2 regions of the Shewanella sp. ZOR0012 genome follow, and region 2 is predicted to be linked to the other one. Evidence: predicted binding sites of a transcription regulator. Region 2 holds the regulator's gene; the other holds the start of a gene.

Region 1 (4,836 bases), 920 kb from region 2:
CAGTGTTGAGTGTTGCTTTGCTCATATTGTGCTCTTGTTATCTCGTTACGCAGCAGAAGAACCACTGCGCCTAATTTATACGAATATGCCGGATGAACATTACGTTAACGTAAACTACCTATCAACCGTTGGCACAGTTCAAATGACAACTAATCCCCTGTTTGCATGTATATATTGCTTTACAAACTTAACGAACATTCGGCGCAACTGAGGGGATCAGACAAATCACCGTGCGATTGCCGATGGGCACCTTAGCATTGGGGAAGACAATCGCTTCAAATTCCTGTTCGACTTTAATTTCCTGCCCACCCTCTCGGGCCAATACAAAGCCTTTAGGGAAAGCTCGGAAATTTTCGACATCGGTCGCGAAGGTAAATTCAAAATCATCAAAATGTTTGTTGATCACCCGACACACTTGATACAGATTCACCTTATCCGCTGAGAATGGCTCAAGCGCTAAGGGTTTGTCTGTGATAAGACGCATAAACATCTCTTGGGCGGCAATAAAACGCGTCATATCGTTTTGCCCCATGGGATACACCTTACCTAATTCAATGGTAAAGGCATCGGCGCCATATTGCTCGGAGGAAAAATAACTAAAAGTAGTTGTCGGCTCATGGTGAAATAACACAGTATCGACGCCACTGGCCGCTAAAAACATGATTTGCTCGGCGCTGTAAGCACGGCCGGGACGATAGGGATAAATCGCAAACTTTTCGTGTTTAGACGCCCGCATCGCCGTGTGTAAATCGTAGTGAATTCGCTGGCGCCCTGCGGCTGCGCCCTTAAAGAAGCGGTCAACATAGGCTTCTAATTTTTTTGCCCGCACCCGCTCAGGATTCACTAATCCCGGAGGATTTGAATGCTCGCCACTAAAGAGACGATTCATGTTCTCGTCGATAATGCGAGTGCCGTTATTAATCGCTAAAGGGTTACCAATAAGAAAGAGCGTGCGTTGTTTGGCGATGATTTTTTGTTGGAGAAGCTGTTTGATTAAGGTATTGCAGAGTTCGATGGGGGCGGTTTCATTGCCGTGGACACCGCAGGAGAGAATGACATCCTTACCTTGGGCTTGTGCAGGCTCAAAAACGATGACGCCCGTGTCCCACACCTCGACTCGAGTATGTTCCCCTAAGGCGAAACTAAACTCATCTCCGATGGTTTCAGGATTAGCGAGGGTCAGCGCGAGAAAATCCTTCGAATCTAACAGAGCTTGTAACACAGAATTCTCCTTATAATAGCGTGTTAAAGACGGGAGTGATGGCAATAACTGCCTGTTTCATTGCACTTATCGCTACCCGCCTTAAAAAGCGCATCCATACTAACACAAGTTTTTGGGCCGTTACTCTGTCATTCTGGTCAAACAAGCGCATTTCGCGGCAAAACAACAGCATCTTAGCCGCATTTGGTCGACATAGGATTAATTTTGTCGACACACTTGCTTTTAGGCATGAGTTTTATCACAATTCTTAGCCATCTAGACTTCTATCAGGATTTATCATGGCGTTAGCAACTTTTGGTGCCGGCTGTTTTTGGGGCGTGGAGTATTTCTTTAGACAAGTCAACGGCGTGACCAACGCGACCTGCGGCTATATGGGTGGCAATAATGAAGCGACCACCTATGAGGAAGTCAAAAAAGGCAAGACAGGTCATGCCGAAGTCGTACAAGTAGAATTTGACCCTGCGATTGTCAGCTACGACGAGTTACTGGATGTGTTTTGGAAAAACCACAACCCGACCACGCTCAATATGCAGGGCGGCGATATTGGTACTCAATACCGCAGTACCATTTTCTTCCATGATCGTGAGCAAAAAGCGGCGGCAGAAGCCTCAAAACTGGCCTTTGCCCGTTCAGGTCGTTGGGGATTGCGTCATATCGTCACTGAGATTGTGCCGTTACAGCAATTCCATGTGGCAGAGGAATATCATCAAAACTATATCGATAAGAATAACTTACCGAGTTGCCATATCGAGTACTAGGCTTAGCGATTCAGCTCAAACCTGAATAATTTGACCTTACAATCGCTGCAAATAAAAACGCACTCATAGGATTTCGATGAGTGCGTTTTTTTATCGGTAAAAAGAATGCGTAAACGCTAAATCAGGCGCTGAGGGCCTTATCGATCAGGGCTTGTGCGTCCTTAATGATATCGGCAAGATGTTGCTCACTGATAAAGCTCTCACCGTAAATCTTGAATAACGCCTCAGTGCCCGATGGCCGCGCAGCAAACCAACCATTGGCCGTGGTCACTTTAATGCCACCAATTGAAGCATTATTGCCAGGTGCATGGGTCAATACAGCCTCAATGTTCTCACCCGCCAGCGTAGTGGCGTTTAAGGTCTCGGCATTAAGCTTGGCAAATTTGGCTTTGTTCTCAAGGCTAATTGGGCTGTCGATACGCTTGTAGAAGCTTTGACCAAATTGCGCCACTAATTCTTGATGGCGTTGCCCCGGCGTTTTACCTGTGACCGCAAGCATTTCGGCTGCGAGCAGCACTAAAATAAAACCGTCCTTGTCAGTACACCAAGTCGTGCCATCACGGCGCAGGAACGCGGCGCCCGCACTCTCCTCACCGCCAAAGGCAATGGTTGCCTCAGCTAATCCATCGACAAACCACTTAAAGCCAACGGGGACTTCGAGTAATTTTTTGCCATGGAAGGCACAGATTTTATCGATAAGCGCGCTCGATACCAATGTCTTACCAATGGCTAAGCTATCGCTCCACTCTGGTCTGTGGGTCAGCAGATAATCAATCGCTACTGCTAAATAGTGGTTGGGGTCCATCAGCCCGGTGCCCGGACACACGATGCCGTGTCTATCGTAGTCAGGATCGTTACCCACACATAAATCGAAGGATTCTTTATGGGCCAGTAAACCTGCCATCGCATAGGGAGAAGAGCAATCCATGCGGATCTTGCCGTCCTTATCCAATGACATAAAGCTGAAGCTTGGATCGACCTTATCGTTAACTAAAGTGATATCAATGCCATAGTGCTTGGCAATCGGTGCCCAATAATGAATACCGGAGCCGCCTAATGGATCGACACCCAGCTTAAGTTTAGCCTTAGCGATAGCATGCATATCGACGACATTGTCTAAATCCGTCACATAGGGCGTGATTAAATCAATGACATGCACATAACCCGAAGCCAATGCATCTGCATAAGCGAGCTTATTAACGCCCTTGAGCGCTGCGCGCAGGTAATCATTAGCGCGGGACTCAATCCACGCAGTGATATTACCTTCAGCAGGGCCACCATGGGGTGGATTGTATTTAATCCCACCATCCTGCGGTGGATTGTGGGATGGCGTAATAATCAAACCATCGCTTAACGCGGCACCACTCAGTACCGCCTCGCGATTTGCACAAATAATCGCATGCGACACCACAGGCGTTGGCGTAAAACCATCATGTTGCTGGATATGAACTGTCACCTTATTGGCTGCTAACACTTCAATCGCTGACACATAAGCCGCATAAGATAAAGCGTGGGTATCGATACCTAAAAACAGCGGGCCTTCGATATTCACCGATTGGCGATAATCGACAACGGCTTGGGTAATCGCCCAAATATGGTCTTGGTTAAAGCTCCCTTGAAATGCAGTTCCGCGATGGCCTGAGGTCCCGAATGTCACACGCTGCTCGGCAGCATCCACATTGGGTTTGATGCTGTAATAATGGCTCATCAGCTTTGGAATATTCACCAGATCCGTCTGACTCGCGGTTTGTCCTGCCCGTTGATGTATTGCCACCTGATCCTCTCCTACTGGAAAATCGGTTATTAAATGGAAACGCCGCATCATTGCTGCGTCGATAAATCGTTATACGCGTTCGGCAATGCCGTTGGCAATTTGGGCATCACAGCCCAATTGCACCAAGGCCTCGGCTAAAATTGTCCGTTTTTTTGCAGTATTGTTGTTGGTCGTTACCCAAAATCCGGTATTACCGATTTCCTTCGGATTTGCGGTGGCGCTAGCCTTGAGTAACTCCTCACGAGAGCGCGCAAAGTAGAGACGATCGCGCCCTTGGATCTGTAAAATTTGCGAAAACTGGGCTTTGTTAAGTTGATACAAGCTCTCGAGCAAAAATAAGAAGCGGCCCACCGCGCCTTTTTGTTGTTCTAACTTATGTTCATCAACCAATTGATTAAAATCGGTGACAGACTCGAAGCTTTCTACTTGCGGAACGCTCTGTGGCTCAGGCGTTACCACCTCTAAACTCGGTTGGCTGATAGACTGTGGCTGTGACTGTTCAACCGCATCGACGGACAGGCCGAGTAATCGACGGAGAATATCAGAGGCACTCTCACCAATACGTTCCGTTTTGCTGGCAATATGACGATAGAGCTCTTCATCCACTTCGATGTATTTCATAACCTTATTATCCTTTGTTATTCGATAGGCTTACCGAAAAAATGCACCACAGGCGATCCTAGCAAAGGATCTGTGCGATCGTTGCTCCAGTGTATCTATCTCTATCAATCTGATAAAGCATCATTAATCTAAAAATGCGTGAAATCGCACATCAAATTAGCACAACGATGTTAATCGCTGAAAAAGCCAGCAAGTTGAAGGTTCTTAATTTCAAAACCGCCACAAAACTTGTCAAACTTAACGCATTGAAGGCACAATTCGCGCAACGTTAAGTACCATAGCACAGGCTATTCCATGAATTTTGTATCTTCTGGTCAAGGAGAAGCGGTCCTCCTTATCCATGGTCTCTTTGGCAATTTAGATAATCTTAAAGGCTTAGGTCAAGTTATCGAAACCCATCATCAAGTCATCCGCGTTGATGTACCTAATCACGGCTTAAGTGAACATTGGCAACAGATGGA
Region 2 (4,836 bases):
TCTTCTTGCCATAATTGGTTGCTGTCGCGCAGTGACAACAACTTATATAAAAAGTTAGTGGTTTTACCCGCGGCAGACACCACCACCAGATCATCACTGTGGCCATGGGTTAACAGAATATGGGCGACTCGGCGGTAACAATCGGCATCGGCTAAGCTGGAACCACCAAATTTATGTAAGTGACAACGTGCCATCTATTATTCCTCTACTGACAAGCCGCTACGGCGGCCAATCCTGCTTGAATATCTGCAACTAAGTCATCGGCATCTTCAATACCAACCGACAAACGTAATAGGGTGTCTTTAATGCCAGCTTCAAAACGCGCCTGCGGCTCCATCGCCCTGTGGGTCATGGTCGCGGGCACGGCTACGAGACTCTCAACGCCACCTAAACTCTCAGCCACGCTGAATAAACTTAACGCATCTAAAAAGGCGACCACTTCGGCCTCGCCGCCCTTAAGCTCAAAACTCAGCATAGCGCCAAAACCTTTTTGTTGCTTGGCGGCAATGGCATGACCGGGATGATCCGCAAGACCTGGGTAATACACTTTACTCACGACTGGGCTGTTACTCAGTAACTCCACAATCCGCTCGGCATTACTTTGGTGCTCACGAATGCGCACAGCTAAAGTACGCAGGCCGCGCAGGGTTTGATAACTGTCGAAGGCAGAACCTGTTAAGCCTAAGGTGTTCGACCACCAATGTAAGGTCTCACCAATTTGGGGATCTTTGGCGATCACCGCGCCGCCCACCACATCACTATGGCCATTAATGTATTTCGTGGTGGAGTGGATAACGATATCGGCGCCGAGCAATAGCGGTTGCTGCAAAATCGGCGACAGGAAAGTGTTGTCCACTATCACTAACGCGCCCACACCATGGCTTGCCTTCGCGATAGCCTCAATATCGACGACTCGCAGCAAAGGGTTAGATGGAGTTTCAATCCACACCATTTTAGGTTGCTGGGCAATCGCTTGCGCAAGCGCTTGGCCGTCGGTTTGATCCACCACCAGCAGTTTAAATTGGCCTTTTTTCGCGAGGTTGGTGAATAAACGGTAAGAGCCACCGTAACAATCGTGAGGCACCACCAGTAAATCATCGGGGCCCAGTAAAGTGGTCACTAAGGTAATGGCTGCCATGCCAGTGCAAGTCACCACACCGGTTGCGCCCTTTTCCAGCTTTGCTAAGGCATCGCCTAAAATACTGCGAGTTGGATTGCCGGAACGGCTGTAGTCAAATTCGCGCGGATTTTTATGACCATCGAAGGCGTAATTAGTCGATAGGTAAATTGGCGGCACCACGGCGCCATATTGAGTATCGCTTTCGATACCCTGACGAACGGCCAATGTGGCTAATTGACGCTCGGTCACTAATTTGCCTGCGGTCATCGGGAACTCCTAAGTTCGCAAAGAGATGTCTGGACGTCTAAATGTACCTAAGCCCAGTGGTATCGTCAATAGGCGTTAAGACGTTTAGACGTCTAAACATAAAGAAATCTGTTTGCAATCGCTAAGAAATAGTAGCAATAATTTGACTGTAATCTGTAAGGGTTTAAAATCTGCCCCGAATTTAGCGTTATAACAGGTGAGTCAATGACTGAATGGAATGGGGAATACATCAGCCCCTATGCTGAACATGGCAAGAAGAATGAACAAGTAAAGAAAATTACTGTGTCTATTCCGCTCAAAGTGCTAAAAGTCCTCACGGATGAACGTACGCGTCGTCAGGTCAACAACCTGCGCCACGCAACGAATAGCGAACTGTTGTGCGAAGCATTTTTGCATGCCTACACCGGCCAGCCTCTGCCTGATGATGCCGATCTGTCGAAAGAGTGCCCAGACAGCATCCCCGCTGAAGCGAAGCGGTTGATGGACGAAATGGGGATCGAGTGGGAAGATATGGAATAACGCTTAAGCGTCCATAATCCTGCCGTAACTAATTATTAGGGATCGTTAATGCTCATCAGGCGTGGTGGGTTAAAGTAACGATCCCTATTTTGTTTTGATGGAATCCTATGTTCTCCTTGATCGATCCACAAACGCTCGCTATTGCGTCTGTGATTGTGTTTTTAGGTGCCCTCACCCAGAGTCTGATTGGGTTTGGCTTAGCCGTGGTCGCCAGTCCGTTGCTGTATATCGTCGATCCCCAATTAGTGCCCGCCCCCGTGATTGTGATGGGATTTTCCATCGCGCTACTCACCCTATTGCGTGAACGCGGCCATTTAGAATTCAATGGCTTGCAATACGCGCTCATCGGTCGAGTGCCCGGTGGCTTTATCGGTGCCAGCCTGTTGCTGTTTGCGCCGCAGCCGATTCTTGGTTTAGCAATTGCCGCGATTGTGACGGTTGCCGTGGTGCTGAGCCTGTATAAATTCAGCCTGCCAGTGAATAAAGCGACGCTATTTGGCGCGGGAGTCGTCTCGGGGATCTTTGGCAATATCGCCGCCATTGGTGGCCCTCCGATGGCGATTTTATTGGCGGGTAAGGATGCTTCGCAGTTTCGCGCAGCGTTATCGGCCTTCTTTATCTTTAGTTCGACCATTGCCTTGGCGATTCTTGGGGTGACGGGCCTACTCGAAATCAAGCACTTTTGGCTGTCGCTAATGCTATTGCCCTCGGTCTTTTTAGGCTATCTCGTGGCGGGCAAACTGGTGGGAAATGTGGATAAACATAAGACCAAGATGGCGACCTTAGCCCTCTGCGCTATCAGCGCCTTAGTGCTCACGGTCAAATCAGTGATTGAGTTATTACCGCAATAACCTCCTGCCAATTGCAGTCAATCGCAGCCATAAAAAAGCACCGTTTAACGGTGCTTTTTGCTTGCAGGGATGCGTGTTGTAACCCATTTGAGTATCACTTAATCGCATTAAAGTAATACTCATATTTGTTGCGCTAGTTTGAATGCCATGGGTTAGAGCATTCGCTAACATCACTTAGCTCAGGTAACTTTGGCCTGCATACACAATAAAGTGTCTCAGGGCGAGCACGCCAGTTAAGCTGGCACAGGCCACCATAATCATTGCGCCCTTAGTGTGGCGAGTCGCTGCGGGAAGCAGCATAAACAGCAATGGCACACCAAAGCCAATCCCGACCACGCCAATCCAGAATACGCTTGCCCACACGCCAGAGGTGAGTGATGCCAGCGCCGCAGCCGCCGCTCCGCCCTTAAAGTACAAGGCGCAGAACAACATAAACAGGAACATGATTTCGATGGCCATCACTGGCAGCTCTAAGCCATGCATTTTAGCTAAGGTCTTGTCGTGGCTATCGGTTTTGAACATCACCAGCGCCAGCACCGCATTGGCCGCAGCGCCCGCTGATAAACCAGAAACCAAGAACAATGCAGGCAATACCGCAGTGTTTAGCATCGGATAGGCATTCATCGCCGAGATTAAGAAGCCAGTGTAAGCGCCCACACCAATGGCGAGAACAAACAATAGCACTTCAATCAGCTTTCTAAAGGGCATCAGCAGCTTAGCGATAGGCGCGAGGAAACCTAAGCCCCACTTTGGCAAATCGTCACGCAGTACTAAAATCGCGTAGGCAAATGCCAAGGGTGAGTAAGCCAGTAGCGCTAGTACCCCAATCGCCATAACGGACTGGAAGTTGTAGTTAATTAAAATCAGCCAAAAGTGGAAAGGCTTAGTTAAATCAAACACTAAACAAGCCAAGCCTAAGCTGATTGCCACAGGGCCAATAATTGCCGCGGCCTTGAGGATATTGCTCTCAACTTGCGTTTGTTCTTGATTAAACCAACGCAAACCAATGCCAATCAGCAAACTTCCGGCGGATAAACCCGCCATAAACAGATACACGGCGATGACCCAGTGCCAAGTGACGGGATCATATTGCGCCATATCGCCCCAAGTATTGTTCATAATCAAATCCCCCCTCTTTTGGTAGGAACGCGATATACCCTAGGTTTAGTGCCTAAATGGGTCTTATCTTGGTAAGTGATCTTAGTGTTGAGCAGTGTGGCCACTTCACTTTGTGGATCGTTAGCATCGCCAAACACCAAGGCATCGGTCGGGCACACAGTCACACAGGCTGGCTCTTCACCACGGGCCAAACGCGTGTCCTTACAGAAGTTACACTTGTCAGCCACTTTGGTTTCGGGATTCATAAAACGCACTTTGTACGGACACGCCGCCACGCAGTACATACAACCCACACACTTATCGCCGTGGATGGAGACAATGCCATCTTCGCCCACATAGGCCGCACCCGTTGGACACACCTTCACACAAGGCGCATCTTCACACTGCTGGCAAGACACTCTGTGGTACTTAAAGTGCAGATGGGGCATTTCGCCATAGGGTCCTTCGACTCTCACCTGCAAACGGGTCACCCCTTCTGGAACGCCGTTTTCACTGCGGCAAGCCACGTTACAGGCTTGGCAGCCGATGCACTTGTTCTCATCGTGCACCATCACATATCTTTTCGTCATTTGAGCCTCCAATTAGCGTTTTGCCAGCGTGACGCCAGTGGTGTGTACCGTCATGCCACACACAGGTGCGGTAATGTGGGGCAATAAGTTTCCGCAGTGGATACCTTTGCCTGTCGCTCTAACCAACTCTTTGTTTTTAGAGCCAAAGCCCATATAAGCAAACACGGTATCGGGGCGAATGCCTGGGGTGACTAACGCATGGCCTTCCTCTGTACCTACACTGCTGGTTAAGCGGATAGGGTCGCCATTGCTGATGCCTAATTTGCTCGCGGTATCTGGGTGAACCCACACAGCGTTATCCGACATCAAATTCGCCAGCATGGGCACATTGTGGGTCGCGCCATTGGTATGCACCGCCACCTTACCTTGGATAAAGTAGAGTTCATTTGGC

Evidence for each region. Region 2 encodes MetJ, which represses methionine synthesis genes. Its sites were predicted from a motif close to TAGACGTCTAGACGTCTA; they were not measured.
Region 1: msrA (peptide-methionine (S)-S-oxide reductase MsrA) is a predicted target of MetJ. The motif match lies at 1,471-1,488, and genes of this name have one in related genera.

The regions. Positions count from the first base shown of each region.
Region 1 is NZ_JTLE01000094.1:874,894-879,729, forward strand. Features, by position in the region: gene L976_RS05675 (thiamine pyrophosphate-dependent dehydrogenase E1 component subunit alpha) at 1-25, opposite strand, end outside; gene astE (succinylglutamate desuccinylase) at 188-1,222, opposite strand; gene msrA (peptide-methionine (S)-S-oxide reductase MsrA) at 1,501-1,980, shown strand; gene pgm (phosphoglucomutase (alpha-D-glucose-1,6-bisphosphate-dependent)) at 2,102-3,754, opposite strand; gene seqA (replication initiation negative regulator SeqA) at 3,824-4,375, opposite strand; partial or broken gene L976_RS05700 (alpha/beta fold hydrolase) at 4,670-4,836, shown strand, end outside.
Region 2 is NZ_JTLE01000094.1:1,791,794-1,796,629, reverse strand. Features, by position in the region: gene L976_RS09515 (bifunctional aspartate kinase/homoserine dehydrogenase II) at 1-194, opposite strand, end outside; gene metB (cystathionine gamma-synthase) at 206-1,369, opposite strand; gene metJ (met regulon transcriptional regulator MetJ) at 1,592-1,906, shown strand; gene L976_RS09500 (sulfite exporter TauE/SafE family protein) at 2,014-2,757, shown strand; gene nrfD (NrfD/PsrC family molybdoenzyme membrane anchor subunit) at 2,932-3,876, opposite strand; gene L976_RS09490 (4Fe-4S dicluster domain-containing protein) at 3,879-4,445, opposite strand; gene phsA (thiosulfate reductase PhsA) at 4,458-4,836, opposite strand, start outside.